DNA from 2 places in the Cupriavidus sp. CPT47-8839-RL05A genome. Region 2 is predicted to be linked to the other one. Evidence: predicted binding sites of a transcription regulator. Region 2 holds the regulator's gene; the other holds the start of a gene.

Region 1 (3,407 bases), on a different contig from region 2:
AGTTCTTCGGCCATGTCAAAGGCGCCTTCACCGGTGCCGACGGGGAGCGTGGCGGCTTCTTCCAGTCCGCCAACGGCGGCACGCTGCTGCTCGACGAGGTGGCCGACCTGCCGCTGCCGATGCAGGTCAAGCTGCTGCGCGCGCTGCAGGAGCGCCGCGTGCGCAAGATCGGCGCCAGCCGCGAAGACGCCGTCGACGTGCGCGTGATGTGCGCCAGCCACAAGGACCTGGCGGCGATGGTGGCGGCCGGCCAGTTCCGGCAGGACTTGTACTACCGCCTGAACGTGCTGGCGCTGCGCATGCCCACGCTGCGCGAGCGCGGCGAAGACATCCCGGTGCTGGCGCACGCCATCCTGGACCACCTGGCGGTGCGCTACGGCGACCCGCGCCCCAGGCGGCTGTCGCCGGCGGCGCTGCAACGGCTGGTGGCCTATCCCTTCCCCGGCAATGTGCGCGAGCTGGAGAACCTGCTGGAGCGCGCCTACGCCTTTGCCGAGAGCGAAGAGATCGAGCTGGCCGACCTGGGCCCGCTGGACGCCGGCGCCGAGCGCGCCGGGCTGATGCATGCCCCGGCGCCGGCGATGGCGCCCACCAACTATTCCGCCCCCTGGGGCGCCGCAGGCATGTGGGCGCCAGTGCCGCCGGCCGCCGCGCCCGCGCCGGCCCCGGCAGAGCCGCCCCCGGCCAGCGCGCCCGAGCCCGAGCCCGCCGGCGATCCCGCCGAACGCGCCTGCCGCGGCATCGTCTTCCCGATCGACCTGCAAGCCAGGCTGGAAGCCGTGGAGCGCGAGCTGATCCTGCAGGCGCTGGCGCAGACCAACTTCAACCGCACCGCGGCCGCGCCGCTGCTGGGCCTGAACCTGCGCCAGCTGCGCTACCGCATCCAGCAACTGGGCATCCGCGAAGCCATGGACGCCGCCGACCGTAGCACCGTGGAAGGCGAGGGCACGCCATGACCAAGCCCGCGCACCGCTACCTGCCCGATGCCGACGGCTGGGTCCCCGCCGCGCGCCGCGTGCCGTCGCCCAACTTCGACGCGCGCCCGGCCGGCATGCCGGTGGACCTGGTGGTGCTGCACAACATCAGCCTGCCGCCTGGCCAGTTCGGCAGCGGCGACATCGAGGCCTTCTTCCAGAACCGGCTCGATCCCAACAAGCACCCGTTCTTTGCCACCATCCACCAGGTGCAGGTGTCCGCGCACTTCCTGGTCACCCGCGAGGGGGAGCTGGTGCAGTTTGTCCCATGCACGCAGCGGGCCTGGCACGCCGGGCAGTCAGACTTCTTCGGCCGTGCCCGCTGCAATGATTTTTCCATCGGCATCGAGATCGAGGGCTGCGACGACCTGCCGTTCACCCTGGCCCAGTACGACACCGTGGCCGCGCTGGTGCCCGCGCTGCTGGCCGCCTACCCGGTGCGCGCGATTGCCGGCCACAGCGACATCGCCCCGGGGCGCAAGACCGATCCCGGCCCGCATTTCGACTGGGCGCGCTTTGCCAGGCAGGCGGGCGTGGCGCCGGGCATGTTGCCCTACCAGTGCCCGGGCGCGGCTGGCCAGGTGACGAATCCTTAACCTCATTCCCCATCCCCGTGCGCCCCGTTCCGGCGCACATGCCCCACCTCCGGGTGGGGCTATCGCAACGTCGCAACAATCAAAAAAATTTTTGTGAAATGTGCAGTTGCGAACGGTCTGACGAAAACCCTTGCGAGTACTAGGCTTGCGGGCATGTGGCGTTGCCGCATCGGCGCCACCGCCCCCGAAAAAGCGCTTGTCAAGACTGGTCATTCGGATTCGTTTCACTATACTTAGCCCAGTTTCACGCATCACACACTATATCTAGTAGTCAAACCGGGGAGCCGGCCCAAGGGTGAGTCAGGGATCACGAAGTTCGTGCATCGTCTCGAAACCGCCCGCTAAGGCCAGCGAATCACAAGAGTCCCTGGCGAAATGTCCACGCAAAGGCAGTCTGTCCGCCCCCGACTTCACGCCGGGAGGGACGTTCTTTTCGCCGCATTTCGCCAGGGACTCTTTTGTCTCTTATTTCCAGGGTAAAAACAGGAGTTCTCATGCAAACGGCCCAGAACGAAATCACCACGGGTGGCGCCGCCGCCGGTATCGCACCGACCGCGCAGCAGACCCCCGCCAACGCCGCCAATACGAACTACCCGGATCACAAGATCATTCGTCGCAATGGCGCCGTGGTGGCTTTCGAGCCGTCCAAGATCGCCGTTGCCATGACCAAGGCCTTCCTCGCCGTGAACGGCGGGCAGGGCGCCGCGTCCGCGCGTGTGCGCGAGATCGTCGAGCAACTGACTGACAACGTCGTGCGCGCGCTGGTGCGCAGCCGCCCCAACGGCGGCGCCATCCATATTGAAGACGTGCAAGACCACGTGGAACTGGCGCTGATGCGCTCGGGCGAGCATGAAGTGGCCCGCGCCTACGTGCTGTACCGCGAGAAGCGCAAGGCAGAGCGCGCCAGCGCCAGCGCCGAGGCCGTGGCCCGCGTGCAGGAAGGCGGCGTGTCGGTCAACGTGACCGACGCCGGCGTGACCAAGCCGCTGGACATCGTTGCCCTGCACGACCTGCTCGACACCGCCTGCGCCGGCCTGGGCAAGGCCGTCAGCGCCGAGCCGATCCTCAAGGAAACGCTCAAGAACCTGTACGAAGGCGTGCCGATGACGCAGGTGTACGACTCCGCCATCCTGGCCGCGCGTACCCTGATCGAAAAGGACCCGGACTACAGCCAGGTCACTGCCCGCATCCTGCTGCACACCATCCGCAAGGAAATCCTGGGCGCCGAAGTGACGCAGGCCGAAATGACCACGCGTTACGCCGAGTACTTCCCGAAATTCATCGCGCGCGGCATCAAGGCCGAGCTGCTGGACGAGAAGCTGGCCACCTTCGACCTGGCCCGCCTGGGCGCCGCGCTGGACGCCGGCCGCGACTTCCAGTTCAACTACCTGGGCCTGCAGACGCTGTATGACCGCTACTTCCTGCACATCGACGAGACCCGCATCGAGATGCCGCAGGCATTCTTCATGCGCGTCGCCATGGGCCTGGCCCTCAACGAAACCGACCGCGAAGCGCGCGCCATCGAGTTCTACCAGCTGCTGTCGTCGTTCGACTTCATGTCGTCCACGCCGACCCTGTTCAACTCGGGCACCCAGCGCTCGCAGCTGTCGTCGTGCTACCTGACCACCGTCTCGGACGACCTGGAAGGCATCTACGAAGCGCTCAAGGAAAACGCGCTGCTGTCCAAGTTCGCCGGCGGCCTGGGCAATGACTGGACCAACGTGCGCGCGCTCGGCTCGCACATCAAGGGCACCAACGGCAAGAGCCAGGGCGTGGTCCCGTTCCTGAAGGTGGTGAACGACACCGCCGTGGCCGTGAACCAGGGCGGCAAGCGCAA
Region 2 (3,407 bases):
AACAGCAAGTTGCTGGCCAGCCCTTGCCAGTGCTTGCCTGGCGGGGCCGACGGCTTGCGGCGGGCGCCCGCCTCGCGCTACACTGCGCGCAACCATTCCATCTTGCGCGACTGGCGAAGTCAGTGGGCACTACCACGAGGAAGCGCAAGTTCTCTGGCGTGACGTTCATTGCGCGTTCGCGTAACGTTCAGCACGCCTAGGCGTGAAGTTGCTTGCGCCTGCCGCTCGCCTGGGCAGCGAATGGGAAGCAGGGTGCGCCCTGCACCGACGGTTACAACGAGCCGCCGGTGCTGGTCGCCGCTAGCCTTCCCCGCGCGCCCTATCCCCGATGCGTGAATCGGATTCCCTATTTTTCAGACGAGTTTCGCCATGTTCGAACGCAGCCGTTTTACGATCGACCAGATCGACCCCGAGGTCTTTGCCGCCATCCAGCAGGAGAACCAGCGCCAGGAAGACCACATCGAGCTGATCGCCTCCGAGAACTACACCTCGCCGGCCGTGATGGCCGCCCAGGGTTCGCAGCTGACCAACAAGTACGCCGAGGGCTACCCCGGCAAGCGCTACTACGGCGGTTGCGAGTACGTCGACGTCGTCGAGCAGCTGGCCATTGACCGCGTCAAGCAGCTGTTCGGCGCCGAAGCCGCCAACGTGCAGCCCAACTCGGGCTCGCAGGCCAACCAGGGCGTGTACTTCGCCGTGCTCAAGCCGGGCGACACCATCATGGGCATGAGCCTGGCCGAAGGCGGCCACCTGACCCACGGCATGGCCCTGAACATGAGCGGCAAGTGGTTCAACGTGGTCAGCTACGGCCTGAACGCCCAGGAAGACATCGACTACGACGCGCTGGAAAAGCTGGCCCAGGAGAAGAAGCCCAAGCTGATCATCGCCGGCGCCTCGGCCTTCGCGCTGCGCATCGACTTCGAGCGCATCAGCAAGGTTGCCAAGTCGATCGGCGCTTACTTCATGGTCGACATGGCCCACTACGCCGGCCTGATCGCCGCGGGCGTCTACCCGAACCCGGTGCCGCACGCCGACTTCGTCACCACCACCACGCACAAGAGCCTGCGCGGCCCGCGCGGCGGCGTGATCCTGATGAAGGCCGAGCACGAGAAGGCCATCAACTCGGCCATCTTCCCCGGCATCCAGGGCGGCCCGCTGATGCACGTGATCGCCGGCAAAGCCGTCGCCTTCAAGGAAGCGCTGACGCCCGAGTTCAAGGAATACCAGCAGCAAGTGGTGAAGAACGCCGCCGTGCTGGCCGAGACCCTGATCGCGCGCGGCCTGCGCATCGTCTCGGGCCGCACCGAAAGCCACGTGATGCTGGTCGACCTGCGCGCCAAGAACATCACCGGCAAGGAAGCCGAGCGCATCCTGGGCGAGGCGCATATCACCGTCAACAAGAACGCCATCCCCAACGATCCGGAAAAGCCGTTCGTGACCTCGGGCATCCGCCTGGGCTCGCCGGCCATGACCACGCGCGGCTTCAAGGAAGAAGAAGCCCGCATCGTCGGCAACCTGATCGCCGATGTGCTGGACAACCCGCACGACGCCGCCAATATCGCCAGCGTGCGCGAGCAGGCGGCAGCCCTGACCAAGCGTTTCCCGGTCTACGGCTGATGCATCGAGGCCGCCCATGCGGATTTCGCATGAGCGGCCGGCAGCTCCGCAAGCCGGCGTCCTCGGGCACCGGCTTGCGGGCCTCGCCAACCCGCCCCGCCTCCGCAGAACGACAACACGGACAAGGCGACGGGGTTCAACTGAAGGTGGTCCGGCATGAAATGCCCCTTTTGCGGTCATTCCAATACCCAGGTACTCGACACGCGCATGTCGGAAGACGGCGATGCCGTGCGCCGGCGCCGCCGCTGCGAAGCCTGCGACCGCCGCTTCACCACCTATGAGCGGATCGAGCTGTTCTTCCCCGCCATCGTCAAGAAAAACGGCTCGCGCGTGGACTACACCCGCGCCAAGCTGAAGGACTCCATGCGCCTGGCGCTGCGCAAGCGCCCGGTCTCGGCCGAAGCCATCGACGAAGCCATCACCCGCATCGAAGAAAAGCTGCTGGCACTGGGAGAGAAAGAAATCCCAAGCAGCCAGGTCGGCGAACTGGTGATGCGCGAATTGCGCAAGCTCGACAAGATCGCGTATATCCGCTTTGCTTCGGTGTACCGGAGCTTTGAGGACGTGTCGGAATTCCGCGACGTGCTGGATGAGTTTGCGGCGTCCACCCCTCGGAAGGGGTAGCAAAAGTAACAAAATCGTTGTTTAATCCCCGTTGCATTTCCGCAAGGCCCGCTGTCGCATATTAAAAGGGCCCGGGATTGCAGACCAAAAAAAAGAAGTTAACGAAGTCGGACGTCTTTTGACGGGGGTCAGAATGGGTCAACGCTGCCGCGGGGCAGCCGGCTTTGCCATGCTCGAAGCATTGGTGGCAATTGTCGTTCTGGCGGTTGGCGTGCTCGGCGTCGCCAGCCTGCTGCTGAATTCATCCCGCTTCACGCAACAAGCTTCCTACGACACCACTGCCATGCAGCTGGCCACCGAGATGGCCGAGCGCATGCGTGCCAATCCGGCCGTCTCGCAAACCGGCGCGGCGGCGGAAGCCATCACCCCGAACCGCTACTTCATCGACACGGCCAGCGGGCAGCCGCCTGCGCTCACGGCGGCAAACAGCCCGTACGCTGTCGCCTGCCCGGGCACGGCGGCCGGGTGCGCGCAGCAACTGGCGGATTTCGATGTCGCCGAGTTCTGGGAACGTGTCAGCACAGGCCTGCCTGGCGGACGCGCCGTGATTTGCCGGGACATGGTCGCCTACGACCAGGCCACCGGCTTCTCATGGGGATGCACGCCCTCGGCCACTGGCCGCGCGGACGACGCCCCGATAGTCATCAAGATCGGCTGGATCTCCCGGCTTGCAGCCAAAACGGTCGCGGCACGGGTCGACATGTCCGATATGGGCACGCGCCCCCAGGTGGTCATCGTGGCCACGCAGGGTACGGTGAACTGACATGCGCAACGCCAGGACGTATCCCAACGCCGGTCGGCATCGTCAACTGGGGCTGTCGCTGGTGGAGCTGATGGTGGCGATGACGCTGAGCCTGCTCCTGATCATGGCTGCCGCGGCGCTCTACCTGACCGGGCGAGCCAACTACAACAGCATCGACGACACCACTGCGCTGGATGAGAAAGGCCGCTTTGCGGTGGATACCGTGGTGCGGATCGTGCGCCAGGCCGCCTGGAGCAACTATGCGGGCAACAGCGCCGCGGCCTCGCCCGGCGCCAGCGGGCCACCGGCGCCCAGCCCTGGAGGCGTCATGCTCACCACCACGAGCCTGTCGCCGACCATCAGTGGGCTCGACAGCTGCGGCGCCCCCACGCAAGACCTCGGCAATCCGGCGCAAAACCTCGCG

What was found. The regulator NrdR, encoded in region 2, represses ribonucleotide reductase genes. The targets are predictions, from matches to a motif close to CACNANATNTNGTG.
Region 1: AC3WVS_RS21920 (ribonucleoside-diphosphate reductase subunit alpha) is a predicted target of NrdR. The motif match lies at 1,827-1,840, and genes of this name have one in related genera.

What each region holds. Positions count from the first base shown of each region.
Region 1 covers NZ_JBYTEG010000018.1:112,326-115,732, reverse strand. The annotation lists gene AC3WVS_RS21930 (sigma-54-dependent transcriptional regulator) at 1-956, shown strand, start outside; gene ampD (1,6-anhydro-N-acetylmuramyl-L-alanine amidase AmpD) at 953-1,570, shown strand; gene AC3WVS_RS21920 (ribonucleoside-diphosphate reductase subunit alpha) at 2,065-3,407, shown strand, end outside.
Region 2 covers NZ_JBYTEG010000008.1:158,665-162,071, forward strand. The annotation lists ZMP/ZTP riboswitch at 97-242, shown strand; gene glyA (serine hydroxymethyltransferase) at 370-1,617, shown strand; gene nrdR (transcriptional regulator NrdR) at 1,774-2,241, shown strand; gene pilV (type IV pilus modification protein PilV) at 2,375-3,004, shown strand; gene AC3WVS_RS11925 (PilW family protein) at 3,006-3,407, shown strand, end outside.